One region of the Fischerella sp. genome, then DNA from elsewhere that is predicted to be linked to it. Evidence: riboswitches for the same ligand, from Rfam matches in the RefSeq annotation. Region 1 holds a riboswitch; each other region holds the start of a gene.
The links. A riboswitch is a leader RNA that binds a small molecule or an ion and turns the genes downstream of it on or off. The one in region 1 is predicted to bind cobalamin.
Positions count from the first base shown of each region.

Region 2: another riboswitch for cobalamin. It lies ahead of HXY43_RS12045 (DUF1636 domain-containing protein); the one in region 1 lies ahead of metE (5-methyltetrahydropteroyltriglutamate--homocysteine S-methyltransferase).
Region 3: another riboswitch for cobalamin. It lies ahead of HXY43_RS01830 (sirohydrochlorin chelatase); the one in region 1 lies ahead of metE (5-methyltetrahydropteroyltriglutamate--homocysteine S-methyltransferase).

Region 1 covers NZ_JACAEU010000053.1:203-6,012, forward strand. Annotated here, with positions in the region: gene HXY43_RS07710 (DUF4278 domain-containing protein) at 65-250, shown strand; gene rbsK (ribokinase) at 495-1,427, shown strand; gene HXY43_RS07720 (nucleoside deaminase) at 1,604-2,035, opposite strand; gene HXY43_RS07725 (hypothetical protein) at 2,655-3,068, opposite strand; partial or broken gene HXY43_RS07730 (NUDIX hydrolase) at 3,173-3,391, opposite strand; gene HXY43_RS07735 (hypothetical protein) at 3,347-3,487, shown strand; cobalamin riboswitch at 3,604-3,749, shown strand; partial or broken gene metE (5-methyltetrahydropteroyltriglutamate--homocysteine S-methyltransferase) at 4,015-5,810, shown strand, end outside.
Region 2 covers NZ_JACAEU010000091.1:2,203-10,483, reverse strand. Annotated here, with positions in the region: gene hpnH (adenosyl-hopene transferase HpnH) at 1-174, opposite strand, end outside; gene hemB (porphobilinogen synthase) at 327-1,340, shown strand; cobalamin riboswitch at 1,461-1,600, shown strand; gene HXY43_RS12045 (DUF1636 domain-containing protein) at 1,622-2,062, shown strand; gene HXY43_RS12040 (DUF4347 domain-containing protein) at 2,113-4,626, opposite strand; gene HXY43_RS12035 (hypothetical protein) at 5,279-5,536, shown strand; gene HXY43_RS12030 (GTP-binding protein) at 5,554-6,600, shown strand; gene HXY43_RS12025 (hypothetical protein) at 6,789-7,136, opposite strand; gene HXY43_RS12020 (hypothetical protein) at 7,863-8,281, opposite strand, start outside.
Region 3 covers NZ_JACAEU010000013.1:10,362-18,642, forward strand. Annotated here, with positions in the region: gene HXY43_RS01815 (amylo-alpha-1,6-glucosidase) at 1-15, opposite strand, end outside; gene HXY43_RS01820 (peroxiredoxin) at 160-759, shown strand; gene sipA (regulatory protein SipA) at 1,048-1,293, opposite strand; gene HXY43_RS01830 (sirohydrochlorin chelatase) at 1,362-2,369, opposite strand; cobalamin riboswitch at 2,410-2,603, opposite strand; gene HXY43_RS01835 (PEP-CTERM sorting domain-containing protein) at 3,035-3,790, shown strand; gene crtA (cyanoexosortase A) at 3,849-4,688, shown strand; gene HXY43_RS01845 (HpsJ family protein) at 4,953-5,672, shown strand; gene HXY43_RS01850 (hypothetical protein) at 5,803-6,255, opposite strand; partial or broken gene HXY43_RS01855 (sensor histidine kinase) at 6,427-6,981, opposite strand; partial or broken gene HXY43_RS01860 (response regulator transcription factor) at 6,980-7,225, opposite strand; gene HXY43_RS01865 (Coq4 family protein) at 7,268-7,780, opposite strand; gene HXY43_RS01870 (hypothetical protein) at 7,842-8,281, opposite strand, start outside.

The sequences.
Region 1 (5,810 bases):
CTATATAGCAACTGATAAACAATAATTCACTCTGCAAGTATTTTTAGCAATTAGGGAGAAAAAAATGCATCTTTCTTATCGTGGCACTCGTTATCAATCTCAGGCTAATCAATTACAAACTTCAGACAATAATAAAGAGGGTAATTACCGAGGAAATGCTTACAAAATTGCTAAGGCTATAGATGCTCAAGCTCAAAAATGCTCTCAACTAAAATATCGTGGAGTTAATTATAAAAATTGCGTAGGCTAAATTATCTTTTTTGAATTAATTGTCAGTCAAATATATATGTAGAGACGCATGCACCACAGATTTTTCTGTAGGATAATTTTGCGTCTCTATATGATTGATGTGTTTTTTTCTGAAATATATTTGGTAATTGTAGCTTAATAACTCCTCAAAATTATAGAAACGCTTGATTATTTGAACTATTGCGATTGCCCTCTGTAGCATATATAGTCGCTGCATAACTTTAAAAATCAACGTAAATACCCTTATGACTGTTATCGTCTTTGGCAGCATCAATATAGATTTAGTAGCAACTGCACCCCGATTACCACTTCCTGGAGAAACGCTGCTAGGACATCATTTTTTTAAAGCAGCAGGCGGTAAAGGTGCAAATCAAGCGGTAGCATTGGCAAAATTGGGAATCCCTACTCAGATAGTGGGACGTGTAGGCGCACAGGGTTTTGGCACAGAACTTATAAATAGTTTGCAAGCTGCTGGTGTGCAAACTGAAAATGTATTCATGGATGAAACAATTAGTTCTGGCGTTGCGATTATTACTGTTGATGATGCAGGCGAAAATCAAATTATTGTTATTCCTGGTGCAAACGGACGTGTCAATCAAGAAGATGTAACAAGAGTGTCGCGTTTGCTATCGGGAAGCTCAGCACTACTGCTACAATTTGAAATTCCTATGTTTGCAGTAGTTGCAGCTGCACAAGCAGCAAGAGAAGCAGGAGTAACCGTAATTCTCGATCCCGCACCCGCACAATCTGATGTACCAGATGAACTTTACTCCTTGGTTGATATTATTACTCCCAATGAAGTAGAAGCAGGACAACTACTAGGTTTTCCTGTCTCTGGACAAGAGTCGGCGAAAAAGGCAGCTGCACAATTGTTAAAAAAGGGTGTGAAAAATGCGATCGTGAAATTAGGCGCACAAGGTGTAGTTTGTGCCACCTCTGATGAAACTTTCTTTGTGCCTGCGTTTCCAGTGCAGGCGGTAGATACTACCGCTGCTGGAGATGCGTTTAATGGTGGTTTAGCCGCTGCACTATCCCAAGGACTTTCTTTGCATCAAGCAGTGGTATGGGGTGCAGCAGCGGGTGCATTAGCTGCGACTAAACCAGGTGCACAACCTTCGCTTCCAGATAGGTTGGCGTTTGATGCCTTTCTTAAAGAAAAGAGAGTTGTTAGTGGTTAGTGGTTAGTTGGAAGAAGACAGCTATGCTGGAAGGGGCAAGGACATCGGAAAAACAAGAGGGGGAAGGGGAAAAGGGGGAAAGGTGAAAGGTTAATAAATTCCTTTACCCTTTAACCTTTATCCAATGCCCAATTTCCAATGCCCAATGCCCAATGCCTAATTCCCCATTTCCCAAATTACTTACCAATATCCTCATTCCACAATTCGGGGTTTTCCTCAATAAACTCACTCATCATTTTTTCGCATTCCTTAAGGTTTAAATCAATTACTTCCACACCGTGGGATACCATAAACTCTTTAGCACCGGAAAAGGTTCTAGATTCTCCGGCTATGACTTTTTTAATACCAAATTGCACTACTGCCCCAGCACATAAATAGCACGGCATTAGGGTTGAATAGAGTGTTGTACCTCTGTAGCTGCCAATTCTACCAGCATTGCGAAGGCAATCAATTTCGGCGTGGGTGACAGGATCGCCGTCTTGGACGCGCTTGTTGTGTCCTCTGCCGAGAATTTTACCATCCTTGACAAGAACAGAACCAATGGGAATTCCACCTTCTTGTCTACCTTGTTGTGCTTCCTCTATGGCAGCTTGCATAAATACATCCATTTGTTAAATCTCCTCTGAGTAGCTGAATAGAGGGATCATATCGTTTTCACAGAATTTAACCTGTTCTAAACGGGAATACTTTTTTAATACGATGTATCCCTAAAAAAGACTCTACTTTATATTTTGGATACTACGTTATTGGCAAGAGCTAAAAACTTGCCTTGGAATACTTCCGCCAATTCCAAGCTTTATAACGGCGGGGATTAAACAGATTTATAGCGTCGGTAGATGTCTCCACAGTTTCTACATTCTTGTGAGGCTTTATTATGATTGAACGTGTAATATTCTCTTGTTCACTCATATTTAGTACTATTTTCTTGAGTTTGACTCCAGCCTTTGCCCAACCCGTAACTGAAACTAATTGCGAAAAGATAGGAAATTGCGCATCACAATGTGCTACAAGAGAATGCTTACTACAAAAAAACTACGACAAGTAACTCAACCAGCAATAATTCCACCAAGAAACCCATCAACAAGTCCACCACCAGAAGCATGTCCGCAGCCGAAACCAAAAGATATTGGTTGCACGGTCGATAAACCTTGTATCAAATATCTTTGTGTAAATGGACAGTGGGAAGCTATGATAAATAATTAGTAACAAGTTAAGGAAAAGCAGGATTTAACAGTTGCTCCCATCAAGGGATGATTCTTGTGGGGTGGGTATCCTACCCGCCCAGATAATTCCAGAAACAGACCAGACACCAATACCACTTGGCGGATCGTACACATCGAGAAATTGGCGATCGCAGTTGGCAATGCTAAATTTGAGACTGCTGGAAGTTGCTGAGGTTGGGCTTCCGTGACTTTTTACCAACAAAGGTGGTTTTTCACTTACAGGGGCAGTATAATCACGCTTTTTATGTGGATAGAATAGGGTAAAGGAAAGAAGCACCGCCATATTCATGAACACGTCTACGTACATTGAAAGACGCAGGCGTGATATCCTGAGTTTGACCATCGGGAATCCAGCGTACAAGCATACTTCTAACTTGCTCTGACGGTCACAATTCAATCCAGTAAATGACTTAGCCATCGAAACTAACTTTTCCCAATCTGATGGTATGCGAAGTAATCAAATTTGTGGTAATAGGCGATCGCCAAGATCCATAAGATTTTACCTGTGTTTTCATGATGCTCTTACCTAAGTAAATTTAAACCCAAAAATAGAGCAGCAACGCTACCTGCTACAGAAATTTCTTCTTGGATAATTTTGTCCAAAACTGATTCCACTGGAACTAAGACTATTTCAATTTCTTCTGTAATATCTAGCATTTGATCGCCAGATTTTATAACATTTTCCGCGAAAAATAAATGTATTTTCTTGGTATCTTTGACTGGATTATCATCGACCCAGAGGCATTAAATCGATGTTTTCTGCAATGGGTAGAAACCCTGGTGAGTTCAATGGGAGGAGAGATTATTCCCATAGATGGAAAGACCATCAGATATTAATGGAATTCAAGGAAACTAGCCGCCGCTGAACACGACCGTTGGGCTGCTTAAGTTTCTAATGGGGACAGCACCACAAATTTGATAGCGAAACTAAACACCTTATCAAGGTTGAAGATGGTATAGTGTGAAATATCGGTTTTGATGGGGAGCAGCCATCAAACGCAAGGGGGAAAGTGCAGTGCGAATCTGCCGCTGTCCCGCAGCTGTGAAGAGAGTCGCAACTCTCTCAGTCAGAATGCCCGCCGAGTTACAAACCTGTTACATATACATCTGCGAGGTACGGATGATGCGAACTTCAAGCTTTTGTGATCGGATTTTTGTTGGAATTTTAAGATTGTAGCGTTCTGAATTGACTATCTGAGTTGAACGCGAGGTTGCTATTTGGCGAGACTACCTGAGAGAAGGTAGTCAGCATTCTTGCTGTCAATTGAAGACAGTGTCATCGCTTTGTCTGCTTATGGGTTGCTTCTTAGTTGGGAAGCAGCTAGTTTTGCACGTTTATTTACAGAATTTAGGACACTACAACAATGACCATTCAAACTGCAACGCTGGGGTATCCCCGCATTGGTAGAAATCGTGAGGTTAAAAAGGCATTAGAAGCCTTTTGGAGCAGTAAATCTGATGCAGAAACCTTGTTGCAAACGGTTCGAGAGGTTGAATTTGCGAACTGGAAAACCCAACTCGAAGCTGGGATCGATCGCATTGGCATCGGTGACACCACCCTTTATGACCATGTGCTGGATTGGAGTGTTCGTCTGGGGTTGATTCCCGATCGCTTTCGTCATCTCGCTGGATTCGACCAATATTTTGCAATGGCACGCGGCAAGGATGGCATTCCGGCGCTGGAAATGACCAAGTGGTTTGATACCAACTATCACTATCTGGTGCCAGAAATTGCATCTGATGCCCAACCAGAGGCAAACTTTGCAGACTTTTTGGCGATGGTGCAGCGATCGCAGTCCCTCTTGGGTGAACGAGCCGTGCCCATCATCCTTAGTCCAATCACCCTACTGTGTTTAAGCCGTTTAGAAGGCAATCTGGAAACCCATCTCGAAAAACTATTGCCACTCTATAGCAATCTATTCTCTCAGCTTCAAGTACTGGGCATCACAGAAGTACAGGTGCATGAGCCAATTCTAGTCACAAGCAGTGCTACGGCTCTGAGAGAGGCGATCGCCACCACCTACACCCAGTTGGCTCAAGTGGGTATACCCATTCAACTCGTTACCTATTTTGATGATCTAGGAGTGACTTATCCCTGGGTGATGGAATTACCTGTGGCTGGCATCGGTTTAGACTTCACCCGCGGACGCAATTTAGACTTACTCAAGCAGCATGGTTTCCCAGCAGATAAACAGTTGGGGGTGGGCATTGTCGATGCGCGTAACATCTGGAAAATTCGTCCCGATACGGTGCTGTCAACATTAGCAACGATTCAAAACATCACGGCTAACATTCGGATACAGCCATCTGCATCCTTACAATTTGTTCCCTACGATGCAACGCGAGAAACCAAACTGCCAGAACCCTTGCGAAATGTGCTGAGTTTCGCAGAACAAAAGCTGGATGAGGTCGTGCTGCTGGCACAGATATTAGCCGGGGATGATCTGAGCGATCGCTCAGCCTTGGTACAAACGAAGTGGAACGCCTTCGAGCAATTTAGTCCTGCCAATGAAAGCGTGCAGGTTACGGTTAAGAATTTGACAGCGAAGGACTTCGAGCGATCGCTCTCCTATTCCCTGCGTTTAGACCAACAGATTCCCTTACCTGCTCTCCCCACGACCACGATCGGTTCCTTTCCCCAGACCTCCGAAGTCCGACAACTGCGGGTAAAATCCAAGCGAGGAGAACTGACAGCAGCAGAATACCAAGCGGCGATCGATGCTGAGATTGCCGAGTGCATTAAGTTCCAGGAAGAGATCGGCATTGATGTGCTGGTACATGGCGAATTTGAGCGCACAGATATGGTGGAATACTTCGGTCAGCAACTCTCTGGATTTGCTTTTACTGAAAACGGCTGGGTGCAAAGCTATGGCAGTCGCTGCGTGCGTCCACCGATCATCTATGGCGATGTGGCGCGTCCTCAACCCATGACGGTGCGAGAGTTTCAGGTGGCGCAAGCTTTAACTCAAAAACCTGTGAAAGGAATGCTCACAGGTCCCATCACCATTCTCAACTGGTCGTTCCCACGTAGTGATATTTCTCGACAGGAACAAGCATTCCAAATTGCCTTGGCAATCCGCAAAGAAGTCGCCGATTTGGAAGCTGCTGGCGCGCGGGTGATCCAGGTAGATGAACCTGCTCTACGGGAGGGCTTACCGCT
Region 2 (8,281 bases), on a different contig from region 1:
GTGTTGTTTTAGCACGTCTGTGGGATGCTGAATTTTGCCACAACCAGGACAGGCAAGATTGCAACGGAATAGTGGTTCTAACATCAAGACTAAGGGATAGCGTTTGCGTCCTTTCAAACGCTGGGTAAATATATATTTCCCGACTTCTAATGCTTGTTGTAAATGAATAGCCATTTTTGTATTACTCCTCACCTCACCTGAAAACTAGGATAACGACTTAATGAAACTCATGGTGAACACAGATAGTAATACTTATGATTTTTTTGAATGGGTTGCGATCGCTTTAGCTTATGATAATCATTATCATTATTGTTTAGCTTTTCACTATGACGTCCACAACACCTACAAATCCTTCTCCAGCAACCCATTTATTGCATCGTCCCCGTCGTCTGCGGCGCACAGCAGCACTGCGGCGAATGGTGCGAGAGATTCATCTGGACGTCAACGACTTGATTTATCCACTGTTTGTCATGGAAGGAGAAGGGCAAAGAGTCGAGATTGCTTCTATGTCTGGGTGCTACCGCTATACTCTGGATTTATTGCTCAAAGAGATAAAACAAGCTTTTGATTTGGGGATCAATGCTGTTGCACTCTTTCCTGTTATCCCAGAAGCTAAAAAAGATGATGTCGGTACAGAAAGCTATAACCCAGATGGACTAGTACAGCAAACCGTCAAAGCTATTAAACAAGTAGTTCCAGAAATTGTCGTGATTACCGATGTTGCTCTTGACCCCTTCACCACTCACGGTCACGATGGTTTGGTGGATGAAAAGGGTACTATTCTCAATGACCCGACCGTAGAAGTTTTAGTGAAAATGGCGCTTTCCCAAGCAGCAGCAGGGGCAGATTTTGTTGCACCTTCTGACATGATGGATGGCAGAGTTGGGGCAATTCGCAAAGCTTTAGATGCAGAAGGATACTTTGATGTCGGAATTTTGGCATACTCTGCAAAATATGCATCTGCTTACTATGGCCCATTTCGAGATGCTTTGGATTCTGCCCCGAGATTTGGCGACAAAAAAACTTATCAAATGGATGCCGCTAATGCTAGAGAAGCAGTGAAAGAAGTTGCTTTGGATATTGCCGAGGGTGCAGATATCGTCATGGTAAAACCTGCCTTAGCTTACCTGGACATCATCTGCCAAATTCGCAACACTACGAATGTACCAGTAGCAGCGTACAACGTCAGTGGTGAGTATGCAATGATTAAAGCTGCTGCACAGATGGGCTGGATAGATGAAAAACAGGTAATTTTGGAATTATTAACTAGTATGAAACGGGCTGGTGCTGATTTGATTTTGACCTATTTTGCCAAAGAAGTAGCTTTGATGTTGGCTTAACCAAATCTAATTCAGCTACTATTCTCAACACTCTCATTCTCGTTACCAGGTTGAACCTGGTAACTAGGTTTTGGAGGTTCCGCCTCCTGGGTAACGCAAATAATACGGAGAATATTGGTGTTATGATGAGAAACGTTCGGTTCTGGTGAGGATCAGCCACTGGAGGTAACGGGGAAAGTTCGGTGCAAATCCGACACTGTCCCGCAACTGTGAACTTAATGAAGTGAGTCAGGATGCCCGCCGAAGTTGATTCATCAGTTCTATACATCTGCGAGGTACAGATGACCGCTGCTAAAGATATTTCTACAATTTCTACAACGAATGGGGTAAGTGCGCCCTCTCACACTCTTTTTGTTTGCAAAACTTGTGCTAGCGTTTGGCAAGATGGCAAACGAATTGGTGAAAGCGGTGGTCAAAAGCTACTACAACAGCTTCAGCACCTAGCGCAAGATTGGCATTTAAAAGATAATTTTCCCATCCAGGAAGTTGAATGCATGAGTGCTTGCGATCGCTCTTGTGTTGTTGCTTTTGCTGCTTCTGGGAAATTAACCTATCTGTTTGGGGATTTACCTGTGGATGGCAGTGCCGCAGCCATTCTGCAATGTGCTAGTCAATACTATACCAAGCCAGATGGTTTACTGCCTTGGTCAGAACGTCCCGAACCCCTGAAAAAGGGAATTTTGGCAAGGATTCCACCCACACCTCAGTTGGGTAAAAACTAAAAATTTTTAGGGGCGATAGCGCCCCTTTTTTATACCTAATGTGCTAGAAATTATCCTTGGAGGAAGTTGTTAGCACTCAAACGAGATGGATCAAATTTTTCCAACGGATTAAAATTCTCGAACCCACCGGATTTTGCTTTTCCATCCACATCCAAGCGCACAGTAGTATCAGCCCCCACTGGCTGCAATTTCAGGACATCAGAAAATTTTTGTGAGTTGCGATCGCTTGGTTGAGTCAGGATACCGCATGAGTCGATCGCATCTTGGGTTGGTTCAAAATCAGATCTCATACCATCAATCAGCCGATCTTTTCCTAAATCACCGTTGATACGAGTGTTACCTTGACCACCCGTGAGAATATCTATGCGATCGTCACCGTAGAAACGATCGGCACTATTTTCTCTACCGCTATTCAGGGTATCGTTACCATCGTTATCCCTAACAAAGCTAACACCTTTAACTTGAGAAGTTGGTAAACTCGCTGAAGTACTGACAGCAAACTCAAAAGCACCAATATCCGGTTTTGAATCGCGGGTAATGCCACGTTGGTCAGTAGTTATAGTCCCGTTACTAGTACCAGCATTAATCGCCGGACTTCCTGATAGAAGTGGATGCACCAAAACTCCATCAATATTTTGTAAAGAATCTAATTTTGGATCGGCAATGGTGATATTTGCAGTGGCGTTGTTGTCATTCCCCAACATCGTGCCTTTGGGGGGATATTGAATATTGCCGCCATTGTCTGTTAACTCGCGATTCGTTTGTTGTTGAATACCCCAAGCGTTTGTGCCATTATCGGCGGTGTTGTTGTAAAAGATAGTATTTTGCACGCTGACAGGGGCATCGTTAGCAGCAGAAATACCACCCCCAACCCATCCGGCATAATTGTTAGCAATTGTTGTGTTGACGATGCTGGTGGGACTGTACAGTGTCATGCCACCACCCACATTACTATCCCCTTTACCCGATACCCGGTTGCCAGAGAAGGTGCTATTGGTAATTGTAGTTGGCGCATCCATTGTCCACAAACCACCGCCCTGACTAGAAGCCGTGTTATCGACAAAAGAGGTATCGCGAATTGTTAAGCCTTGGTTGAGTCCGTTACTAAGTAGCACAACTGCACCGCCATTTCCGCCGTTACCGCCGTTGGCAAGGGCACTAACTTCGTTGTCTTTGAACACGGAGGACTCGATACTAACGTTATCTTGAGTACCAGTGTAGAGGTAGGCAGCACCGCCTTCCCCTCGTCCTTTGTTGCCTGCAAAGGTACTGTTAACAATGCGAATGCTACCAGAGGCTTCATCGATGGCGCTGGCACGGTCTGTATAAATAGCGCCACCGTACCCCCTCAAGGATGGATTGTCTTTGCCTGCGTCGTAGGAAGCGCTGGTGGTATCGTTGTTGAGAAATTTACTGTTTTCGATGGTGAGTTTGCCATTGAGGCTGTTGATGGCACCGCCGTTAATGCCTTTGTTATTGGTAAACTCGCTGTTGCGGACAGTTAAATCTCGTGGCCCCCAGAAAGCGATCGCTCCTGCTCCCCGTTCATCATTTCCTGCTGTGGCTCGATTATTATCAAACTGACTGTCAGTAACTGTCAGCGTCCCTTCATAGGCACTGAAGATAGCACCACCGCCTTGATCCGCCACGTTATTTTTAAACGTAACGTTCTCAATCGCCAATTTGCCTTGGTGAGTAGTGCTAATTGCTCCACCGCGCTCGTTGGTATATCCATTTACCAAAGAAAGATTTTTTACTGTTAGGCTGGTGGGTTGGACAGATGTAGAGTTGAGTAAGAAAATCCGGCTTTTGTTGTCACCACTGATAGTTAAATTGTTAGCTTCCGCACCATCGATAGTCAGGTTTTTGCCAGCACCAATCTCAATTTGCTTTGTCAGAGTAATCGTTTGATTTGCCAGACTAGAGTCAAATTTTATTGTGTCGCCAGACTGTGCATTAGCGATCGCATCTCTGAGGGAGCCTGAACCACTATCATTTGTGTTAGTAACTGCGATCGTACCCAGAACACCAGCGTAGGTTTCCATTACCTCAAGATGCAAAATTGGTGTGTATTCAATGTTGCCCAGCCTTACTTCTAAATCCCAATTTCCATCTAAAGCATTGTTTCCCGTCAGTGTTCTAGAGGCGGCGATGTTTACCCCAGTTAAAGATTGGAATTTCTTCAGAAAAGCTTTTCCCTCTATTCCTCTAGCGACATTACAACCATAAATGAAAAGGTCAACACCTCTGAAAATCGATAGCGATCGGGACTGTCTAAAATAGCGTTCCAGGTTGTCAGAATTTAACTGAGCATTACCTAAAGACAACTGTCCAGGTGAACCGTGAGAAAAAATGTGTACGGCTTTTACAACTGGTTTTTCAGCCAGTACAGCCATAATTTGTTCAACTCCATCCCGTTGGCAATCGAGCAGATAAATATCAACATCTGGTGTAATACCATTAGCAATGACTTGATAATTCTCAATCGCAGAATCTATGAAAGCAACTACACGCCCTAAGTTGCGAATTTGGGAATGAACAGATGTTTGATAGGTACAATGCATGAAAAATTCCTCTAAAAAACAGTTGGCTTAGTAATGCATCTTTGCTCATCAATCCTGAACAAACTTGCGGTAGACAACTGCAACCCTCTATTTTTTTGATGCGGCCCTGTAAATATTAATGAAAATCGACTTAACCTAGTTAAAAGCGCCGATTTTGAGTCTCTTTTCTAATGCACAAAAAATCTGCAATCCAAAAGGCTTTTAAAGCATCTAGTTTCTGTTGTCAGTATCGACAAAAAGACCTTCCAATTCTGTTAACCTTCCCCCTGCACGCCAGTCACTACAACCGGGGAACCTGATAACGCACAGACTCCCCTTTATTTTCCTTCTGCAAAGTATAATGCGTCAGACGTATGAACGCAACTTGGTATAAGCACTGACCCAAGATTTTCACTCTCTTGCATGCTCCTGACGTAAATTTTATATTTTTGCGCTATTATGATAACGATTATCGTTTTATATATAATATGGTCAGTGATTTAAGTAGGACGGTGTAATTAATTAAAGGTTTGTAGTCAGGACTTTAGTCCTCAAAAAAGGGCTAAAGCCCTTACTACGAAATTATTTCAATGATTTTACGTTACTTAACATAGCTTGATTTATTCCCACCGACTTACTTAATTCAGTCCAAAGACAACTTACTTTAGCCAGGATGAATTTTTCATTTGGTAGACAAACAGCGAAAGCAAATCCAGAAAAAATAAGGCAAGTAAAGGAATGGATTTACCAAGCCTTGCAAATAGACGAAAAAACTTCAGTTTCTCTGAGTCAATTACAGTGTACTGAACCTGGTTGTGCACCAATTGAAACAGTAATTGTGGTGATGACAAATCCAGCTCAACAGTACAAAGTTCATAAGTCAATAGCTGAGATTGAGTACCAAGATATTAATCAACTTGTTCATTCTTAGTAAAAATAGGATGTTCTATGGAAAGTATTACTACATCATTCAAAGAAACAATTCTTGAGCTACCCAAAAAGGGAATGCCTGTGACAATCATCACAGGATTTTTAGGCAGTGGTAAAACTACTCTGCTGAATCAAATTTTGCAAAATAAACAAGATTTAAAGGTTGCCGTACTCGTGAATGAGTTTGGCGATATCAACATCGACAGTCAACTGCTAATTTCTGTCGATCAAGATATGCTAGAACTCAGCAATGGTTGTATTTGCTGTACTATAAACGATGGATTAGTTGATGCGGTTTATCGGATTTTAGAAAGAGAAGACCGGATTGATTATCTAGTTATTGAAACTACGGGTGTTGCTGACCCACTCCCAATTATTTTAACTTTTTTAGGTACAGAGTTGCGAGATTTAACTAACCTTGATTCTATTCTGACTGTAGTAGATGCGGAGGCATTTAGTCCTGAACATTTCCAGAGTGAAGCTGCTTTAAAACAAATAACTTATGGCGATATTACTATTTTGAATAAAACCGATCTTGTGGATAGGGAAAAGCTACAAGAGTTAGAAAATTATATTCATGAAGTCAAAACAGGTGCAAAAATTTTAAACACCACATATTGTCAAGTTCCGTTACCATTAATTTTAGGTGTGGGATTGACTCAAAAAGATAAATATAACCTTGAGCATGAGGAAGATACTCACAAACATGAGCATCATGACCATGCTCACGATCATGACCATAAGCATCATCACCATCATGGGCATCACTCTCACCATTTAGAAAATGATGGATTTGTTTCTGTCTCTTTTCAAAGCGATCGCCCCTTTGATGTCCATAAATTTGAAGAATTTTTAACCGAAAAAATGCCACAGGATGTATTTCGAGCAAAAGGATTTCTGTGGTTTAGTGATAGTGAATCACGGCACATTTTTCAACTTAGCGGCCCTCGTTACAACTTACACGCCGATGACTGGTCTACTCCACCTAAAAACCAGCTAGTTCTGATTGGCATAAATTTGGGAAAGAGCGAAATTCATTCTTTGCTGAATGAGTGTTTGATATGATTAGTAGTTTTTAAGAACATCAAAACAGCGATCGCCCATTAGCTCAATACTGTTACCTGTCTTGAAAATAGGGTAAAGGGGATGGGGGAAGGGATTTTCATTGCCTCGTGGTGGGCGATCGCGAATTAGAGAATGTTTGAAAAGTGATGAAGGTTACGCAAGTCGCTTGAGCAGGAAGATGACAAGAATCATCGCAATTTAAATGAACGTTTACAAGATTGGCTATCTCCCTCATTACGAGCAACCTTTTTACCTTGTTTTTCGGTGATGGATTTACCCAAAGACTTAATCTCGACATGGGCGTATTTCTTTGTGCCAATAGCGTTGTTCAGTCGCCGAATAATTGTCTCAGTCACGCGATAGTCGGGATAGTAAAGCCTGTTATCAATCTGTTGAAAAAGCCGTCCCTGATGGGAGTACAAGCGTGGGTTTGGATTATACCCTTGAGCGCGAACGATATTCGGGCAGCTTATAGCTAAAATAGCAGACACGCTCAAAAGCACCATAAATTGCTCGAAACAGTGTCTGTTCTTCATTGTTTTCCTAGGAGAATTGCTTTCTATTATCTTCTTAAACAAATTCTCCCCACTGCTATTATCGCTCTCAACAGGATTGAGATCTTTGGCACGAATAAAATGTAATACTGCCTTAATTTAATCGAGCGATCGCTTAGGGCTGGACTTTAGACTAGTTCCCGGTACGAAACTCCAGAAACTTTTCCAAGGGTTGCGATCGAGAATAGTTTTCGGTTCATTCCTTTATTTCAAAATCGCAGTTTCAGAAGCTTGTAGGGTATTGAAAAGTAAAGTTTTTTTTCAAAAATAACTCACTGATGATGAGAAGTGATAATTTAATAATTGAAGCTCTAAAAGCTTCCCTGGCAGATATAACAGCCTTGAGTTCAAAGGTTCAATTTAGTTAAGAGGTAAAAAACGCTGTTCAACAATCTGTCTCGTCAACTGGCAGCAGCACCCAAGTCTAACGCTTACATTTCCTCAATGTAGTAGTGAAAAAGGGGGCAATGTAACTGATTATTAATTTATGCTGCGAGTGCATGATTAATTGATTGCACTGCGAGTGTGCAATTTTAATTCAGTACAACCCTGTATAGAATCGCCAAGGAGAGGAAATAATTAGGCTAGTAAAAGCTTGGGTGTTGTTGTTTTTGAATAAAAGAAAGGCAATTGTTTCGGATAGCGCTATTTTCACTGCACTCTGATTGGGGTACAGCAACCCTTTGAAGGTCATTAACTGAATTTAAGTTACTTACGCTTTTTGTTTTTTTTGTTCTTTTTTTTCTGCTTTTGATCGGAACTAGTAGAGAAACCCCGAGGCTTTTGTGATTGAGGTTTAGGGGCAAAGTATTCTATCATTTCTTCAAGGGAAAATTTGCGTTCTGGCACTTCCGTAGCATCTTTTAGCCCAAGCGATACCTGTACTGCATTCCAATCTCCAACAATAAAAGGCACAACTCGTTCTGCTGCAAATGCACGCTCCATAACAGAGGCAGACTCGACAGCTTTCAAATCAATTAATTCACCTATCAAAAAAGCATTCAGCTCAATGTCGTTATCTGCAAATAGTTCCAGTTGTTGCGTCAAAATAGCAATGCATTGGTTGCGCGTATCAGGATGATTTTCAGCAATTTTTGTCAGTGAGGTGGCAGCAGTGGCGCGGTCAT
Region 3 (8,281 bases), on a different contig from region 1:
ATCTAAATCCAGCATTTGCTACTCAAAATCGTTATGAGTATGATATAGTCGTAACAGTTCGTAATTAATTAAGCTGTCAGGACGTGGACGGGTGAGTGTCACCTGTACACCTGTAGAAAGCGGGCAGCTAGACGCAAGTAATTTCAAGGAGAATTAGTTATGTCTACAGAAGGATGCCTCCGTGTTGGTCAAAGCGCCCCCGACTTTACAGCAACGGCTGTGGTAGATCAGGAATTCAAAACTATCAAACTTTCCGACTATCGCGGTAAGTATGTTGTTTTGTTTTTCTATCCCCTAGACTTTACCTTTGTTTGCCCAACTGAAATCACAGCCTTTAGCGATCGCTACGAAGAATTTAAAAAAGTTAACACAGAAATCCTGGGTGTATCCGTTGATAGCGAGTTTTCACACTTAGCATGGATTCAGACCGATCGCAAGTCTGGGGGTGTCGGCGATCTTAACTATCCTCTGGTTTCCGACATTAAGAAAGAAATTAGCACCGCTTACAACGTTCTCGATCCAGCAGCTGGTATTGCCTTGCGTGGTCTGTTTATCATCGACAAAGATGGTATTATCCAACACGCGACAATCAACAACCTAGCGTTTGGTCGCAACGTTGATGAGACTCTGCGGACACTGCAAGCTATTCAGTACGTGCAGTCTCACCCCGATGAAGTTTGCCCAGCTGGTTGGCAACCTGGTGACAAGACAATGGTTCCCGATCCTGTCAAGTCCAAAGTTTATTTCGCTGCTGTCTAGACTATAGTTAGTCAGGCTGAATTGACCGAATCAGGCAGGGAAATTAAAGGTTAAAGGAGCAAGGTTTCCCAATTCCTTTGTCCCTGCCTCTTTATTCCTAATTTTTTGTTAAAGTTTTGTCAGTCAGAGTTGATTTATAAGCTGATGTGCATTTAAGTTGTATAATCAGGGCGGGCGAGACGCCCACCCCACAAGAGTTTGATTTTTTTGAGAATGCAAATTAAATGCCTTTTAGCTTAAAGTAAATCTTAAGTAGGGGAGCTAGTGCGGTTTAACATAAGTTAACAATTACTGGCTGCTATTCTCAGCTTGGGGAGATTCTACACTGTCGATGTATTGGCTTTCCATGAGAAAGGCTCCCCTAGCAAAGCGGACACCCCAGTATCCTCCGGGACGGCGATCAAATACCACACCCTCTTCACCAATGCGAATCACATCGGGAGGACGCAACATAGGCATAGGATCGGCGGTTTTAACGTAGGGTGGTAGTGCGACAACGCGGACTTTGCTACCGATGGCGAATTCTTTGGACATAAAAACAAAATTATGAATGGTGAATGATGAATTATGAAACTCTTTTATCATTCATAATTCATCATTTCTTAGGGTGCTTGCCAAATTTTTTGATGGTACTGCTCTATATCTGCATATGGATCTACAGGCAGGTGGGAGTGGTCGTGATTGTGATGGTCATGAGAATGACTGTGTCCGTGGTGATTTGCTCCAGCTGCGAGGCGGAATTTACACATTTCACAATTCATCTGCACTTGTCCTAGTTGAGTTTCGATTTCTCGCTCCCTAAGTACAGAAAATAGCTGGGGATGCAGGCCCATTTCTGGCAAACAGGTCATGGAAATTTCTGGATATTGTTCCTGCTGCTGGGCAGTGATGTTAAAGATTTTTTTCACTAAAGCGCCAGTAAACAGGAAGTATGGTAAAACAATAATGCGTTTTGGTTGGTATAAACGGGCGCGACGGAAACCTTCTTCTAGTCTGGGGTGAGTAATGCCAATAAAGCAGGTTTCGACAGTTGAGTAGCCGCTACCTTCCCAAAGAATACGAGCGAGTTTGTAAACATCACCATTCGCATCAGGATCGCTGGAACCACGACCGACAAACAACAGAACTGTATCAGCACGAGAGATTTGCAGGGGGTTATTTTCTGGTTTGTCGAGTTCTGCTAAACGCGATCGCCACAATTCGATAATACCGGGGGCAATTCCAAAATGCCGCCCGTAATGAAACTTCAACTGCGGATACTTAGCCCTAGCGCGGTCAAGCTCATTCGTAACATCAAACTTATTATGCCGTGCGGCAAATAGCAGCACTGGTAAGACAGAGAATTCTGTGTAGCCTTGTTCTACACACTGGTCGATACCTTCTTGAATTGTCGGGCCAGTCAATTCCAGAAAACAAGGTACGACTGGACGCGATCGATCTAAAGTTTGATAAATCGCAGCAAAATCTAATAAAGCCAGCCTTCCATCTGCATCCCTAGTGCCATGACCAATCATCAATACAGGACGCTTAATTGGCAATGGTGGCAATTCTAGAGTTTCGACGCTTGGGTATTCTGGTTGGTTCAGATTTGTTGTATCAAAAATAAGCATTCTCAGTTAAAGCTCCTTTCCCGTGCAACGCAGGAAATAGAGTGAGTTAGTAACACATAGGCGTTCTGGCTTAGGCAATTTTAGATTTTGGATTTTGGATTTTGGATTAATGCCAATCTAAAATCTAGAATCTAAAATCTAAAATCCCTTTACAGCTGCGGCACAGCCCCGGACTTACACCGGTATTTCCCTATTTTGTTACGGTTCACAGTTGCCTTGTTATCTTAACTGAATCTTGCCCAGTTCCAAAATGCGGGGGGAGGGGGTGAAGGTATACAGTGACTTAGTTATTTGTCATCACGGACAGATTGTTGTTGTATTAACTGTCTTAACTGGCTGGCTTAACTAGCTTATCTGACGTTGCAACTAGTTACTGAAAGATGAAAAACTCAACAATAGCAGTGTAACAATATCATCTACGAACTATAGAGTTTGCAGTTACCCTTGGGCAGGTATCTGTAAGGATAAGAAATAGACTATCTCAGACTTAGAATTCCTTGCATCCAAAGTAAGGAAAGTTCCAGTGCGAGCAAGTTGCAAGATGACCTTAGAGCCGCACAGTTCATATTTAAATTAACACCACCTATTTTTTTATCGCACTGACAACCTACGATGCTTGCCTTGCAGTTATTCCTGCAATCACGCCCATCAAAGGTATAAAATTTATGAAATTCACAATGAAGCTACTAACACACACAACTGTAGCTGCAACTGTTTTCACAGCGGGTTTTGTCGCCACAGACCAAACTCTAGCTGCTTCTGCCACCTTTAAAGATGTCAATGCGGCAACGCTAGAGTTATTCGATGAATCAGGAAAGTTAGTCGGCAGTGGAGGATTTACATACAAACCCTTTTCAGGAAGTTTTGTACAGTTGAGACCCGGTGTTGTTTACGAAAATCCTCAAGACCCTATCCCGCCATTGAATGTGGCACGTCGCTTTACACCACCCGAGGAATATTCTCTTGTTAACAGCTTCTCAGTAGATTTGCTGTTGGATGGTTTTGAATTTCAAATCCCTAGTCCCACATCTACAGTTTTTGAACTGAATGAAACTGGTCAGAGCATTGTAGGAGCATTCGTCTATTTTTGGAAACCCACAAATTTTGCAATGTCTCCGCCAGGCCCAACGGATGTGCTTTTGAGTGTGTTGGGAGGAGATCCTCGGTCTCCCTTATTGGGGACTCGAAACAATTGGGACGGATGCTTACCCAGATGTGGAGTTAGTCAGAGAGATATTTTCAGTATCGATTCAGATGGAACTTGGGGTTTCTTGGGTTTTCCTGTAAGTGGACAAGGCCCTGTCAGTGGCAGCGGCAGATGGAAAGCAACAGCAGTTCCTGAACCCACAACTATTGGAGGAACTTTGCTGTTAGTTGCCGGCTTGATTGGAAGGAAGCGCAAAAAGCAGCTAGCAAAATGATTGCTAAATCATTCCAGTTCTAAGTTAGCAAGCTAATCCTGCTCATTCCGTCTTCCCTATGAAAGCTACGCGCTTGATTGAAATTAAACCACTAAAAAATATCCAGTTCTGGCTATTAGGAATAGGAGCCGGCTTAACTGCGATTATCTTAACTCTTTCTTGGAAATCTGGAGATATTGCCCATGTAGGAATGAGTGTAGTATTTTTGTTAGCCGTCGTTTCTTTACTTGAAGACAAACACCACTACCTATCTTTAGAAAGTGGAATTTTTCCCAGCGCTATAGGTGGATTATTGATTGGTGGCGTACTTTGGCAAAGTGCTAATTTTCATCATATTAATTCACCGGAAATTTTTCTTCGCGTCTCACCATTGATTTCTGCTTTAGGCATTGGTTTGCTGGCTTCTGGGTTCAAAGGATTAAAACAATATTCACAAGAACTCACTATATTGTTTTTTTTAGGTATTCCGAAGTTAGTGCTATCATCTCTGTTTGATATTTCTTCCTTGACGGCTACATTTTCGGCTTTCCTGCTTTGGTACTGCGGTGTTGATGTGTCCCTACAAGGAGTTTTCTTAAATTTGCCAACAGGAAGTGTCAAGGTTTATGAGGGCTGTTCAGGCATTGAATCTGTCTGCTATCTTTTAGGCATCGCTGTAATTTGTTTGCTGATGTTTCCAACTAAACGAAAACAGAGAGTTTTAGTAATATTCGTGGCTGTGGCATTGGGATTCATTATCAATGGGATACGCGTTGCTCTGCTAGCTGTTATGGTACTAAAAGTTAACTACCCAGCATTTATTTACTGGCATGAAGGCGACGGTTCCTTAATATTTGGAATGATTGAAGTGTTGGCATTTGTTTTGTTTTACTTTTTACTGCACCAACAACAGGAATAAAAAAATCAAGATTAATGACTCTGTGGAAAAAATTGCGAATTCCGTTTTTGGCTGTAATCTTGGGTAGCATTATTCTCATTTTAATGAAAGTCTTTTTAACAACGAATATAAATAAGCCAAAACCAGATCAATCTGATTATGAATATCAACATCAATATGTTTTTCGTCCTATAAATTTACAAGACTTTAAAAACTTCCTAAGCCGGGAGATTTAGGATAGTGATAAGTATCAAAAATTTGTGTTAAGAAAATTGTGTGAGGAACATGACTAAACCCACGACTGATAAATTAATTCCCTTGTTAAACGAGCTACAGGAATTTGCCTATAAAATGGCAGATTCTATGAATATATTTCGAGTGCTTGGCTATGGTCTATTACTCTTAGCCTTGTTTGATATTCTTGAGATGTTTATACCGCCAGGCTTTATGAACCCTGCTTGGGAATTTCAAACCTTTGGAGCACTGGTTGAAAGAGTACCTGTACCTTTAATCGGATTTGTATTGGTATTTTATGGAGAAAAGTATTCGAGAAAAGAATGGGAATTCCGGATTTTGAAATTCCTGTCTTGGTTAACTTTATTGTTAGCATTATTGTTCTTATTACTCATTCCTTTGGGAATTGCTAACACTGTTAGACTCACTAATACAACTGTTAGTCAAATCAATATATTATCCCAACAAAAACTCACTCAAGCTGAACAATTGGAAAAGCAACTGAACCAAGCTACACCTGAACAGATTAATAATTTTTTGAAAAGCCAAGGTCGCTCATTAGATGGTCAAAATCCTCAAGAAGTCAAAAATCAAATTTTGTCACAAATATCTCAAGCTAAAGAAAAAATTCAAACTCAAACAAAAGCTACTCAGTCTTCTCAAAGAATAAAACTGCTCAAGAATTCTATAAAGTGGAACTTAGGAGCTTTAGTTTCTGCTGCTTTGTTTCTAAGTATTTGGCAGGGAACTCGTTGGGCAAGAATGAATTGATACAAATCAAGTCAGTATAAACTTGCATAAGTTCATAGCGAAATTTTTGCAACAAAGCTCTGCGAACCTTTGCGTTTACCTCAGCGAGCCTCTGCGTTTCAAATTTACTCAGAAATACTAAGTTTTAGTGTCACCTCACCAGAAGCTGGTTCATTCCACAATATTTTTTTGTATTCTGACTTGCTGCTTTCAAATTCGCTTGGATCTTAGATTTGTTATTAATCAAAACTGTGGCATAGTATATACTGCCTTTGACATTTGTACTATAGATTAACTGATACGGTTGAGATATTCGCGTTGCAGGAGAACATGATGCTATCTCGGCACTTGCTCCCTGGTTTCTGCTATCGTAGATATTCATCAATATTTGTGTGGGATTATTTCTTGGGCGAAAAACTCTCACAGATTTCTGATTATTGGTATTAAAATAGAGCGTCGTGTCGCTAGTATCTAGGCGATCGCAATAAGTAGATCTTCGGTTTGCTTGTGCTAATATATCTGTGTTCAAGTCTCTTTTCACCTGTTCTTGCAACTTAGTAGACTTAGAGCCAAGTTGAGCTTTTGCTGATGCACAGATAGACAATACTCCCAGAAAGACCAGAAAAAATGAGATCGATTTTTTTGTTGACATGATTTTAGATGTACCGCAAAGTCAAAGCATTTTACTATTAGATTTACCACAAGTTAGATTTATCACAAGTGGTTAGAACAAAAGAACTTTTGACTTCCAAGGTAGCGGTACTAGTTCGCTTAACTACGAAGCTTCTAGAGGCAATCGCACGATAAAGGTGCTACCTTTACCCAGTTCGCTTTGTACCTGGATATAACCTCCGTGTGCCTGCACAATAGCTTGAGCGATCGCTAATCCTAAACCTGCTCCACCAGCGCTACGAGAGCGATCGCTATTCACGCGATAAAATCGGTCAAAGATTCGCTTTTGCTCGTTTGCAGCAATGCCAATGCCTGTATCTTTAACTGCGATCGCAGCTTGATGAGTACTGCGTTCTAAGGCAACACTCACTTCCCCATTGGCTGGTGTATATTGAATACCATTCATAATCAAGTTAGAAATCAGCCGATAAATCTGGTCTTCATCAACGATAACTGTTAGTGGCTGTTGTACTCGTATCTTAGATGTGAGCTTGACTTTGGCTGCTACTGCCAGTGGTGCTAATTCTTCAACTAGATCGTTGACAATGTCATTGAGGTTACAGCGAACGCGTCGTAATGGTGCTGTTTTTCTATCCATTCGAGATAGCAGCAGCAAATCAGCCACCAATTGTGTCAGTCGTTGCGTTTGGCGCTGTACGCAGTTGTTCACTTGTGAGAATTTGATTGGGATGTCGCATGAAATACTCTAGAAGCTGAAACTCTTTGTTAGTCAAAGGAATTACTTGTTTGTCGCCCTCTGGCTGTTGATACGAGACAGTGCGGCTACCGTAGTCAAGAGAGAGGTTCGCAATTTGTAACTTTTCCGGTTGAATTTGGGGCGATCGCCTTTGTAAAGCCCGTAACCGTGCCAGTAACTCTGCCATTCCAAAGGGCTTGACTAAATCAGGTTCATCTTCCACTAGCAAAATTCTCATGTTCACAACTCACCAGTAGCCAAAAATTGATTGCACATCTTTCAAAGGCAAGTGCCAAAGTAACTCTGGTTGCCAAGTATCCGGATCAAAGTGGGAGTTAGATCCACGTTGGTATGCTTGCCATAGCCTCTCCCAATCTAACTGTTGCCGATCCTGCATTTGTCTGCTCATCATTCGCAACAGTCCTAAACCCAGCAGCAGGTTAACTAACCTAAATTTTGCTCCTAGTAAAAATGCTTGTACTTCTGCTTCACCCAAATAATCTGTGCTGTACTCCGTGAGGACGTGAACGCCATCGTGGAGTTGTTTGCGACGGGAACCCGTAGTGAAGGGTGTTAAATTATTTTCATCGAGGAAATCAGCCCAAGTTCTGCCAAAAGTACCAATAGGAAGGGAACGTAATTTCTGTATATCTACAATTTGAGGGACGTTTAGACCTTGTTTTTCTGTTATGCGATCGACTAAATCTAAAAACTTTTGAATACGAACAGTAGGATGAGGTGAAGTGGTGAATGCCTGCATTGTAGGTTGATTTTGGGATAAAGTGGGCTAGGAGCCCACCATACTTTTAGTTAGGGTATTACTATCTTGGTTGCTGCTGCGGTTGCTGCTGACGCTGCAAATTCTGACGGTATTGGTCTAGTTGTTGCTTTTGTTGGGGAGTCAAAACTGCTTCCTGCTGCTGTCGCATAGACACGAAAATTTGCTGCAATTGGGATTTTTGTTGTGGGGTAAAATTTAAAGCAGCAAAAGCCTGTTGAGGAGGCTGACCTGTTTGCATGGCAGTCTTAATTTGCTCCCGTTGCTTTGGTGTCAAAACCTGCTCAACTTGGGAGCGGACTTTGGCATTAATTTGTTGCAATTGGGTTTTTTGTTGATCCGTTAATTCTATACGTGGTGGTTGAGGTTGCGGTTGCTGCTGGTTTTGTGCAAGTTGCAGTGTTGCTTTAGGGGCAATTTCTGCTTGGACAGAACGTTGTGGGATTACAGATAAACTAAGAGCGATCGCTCCCGCTATTAGTG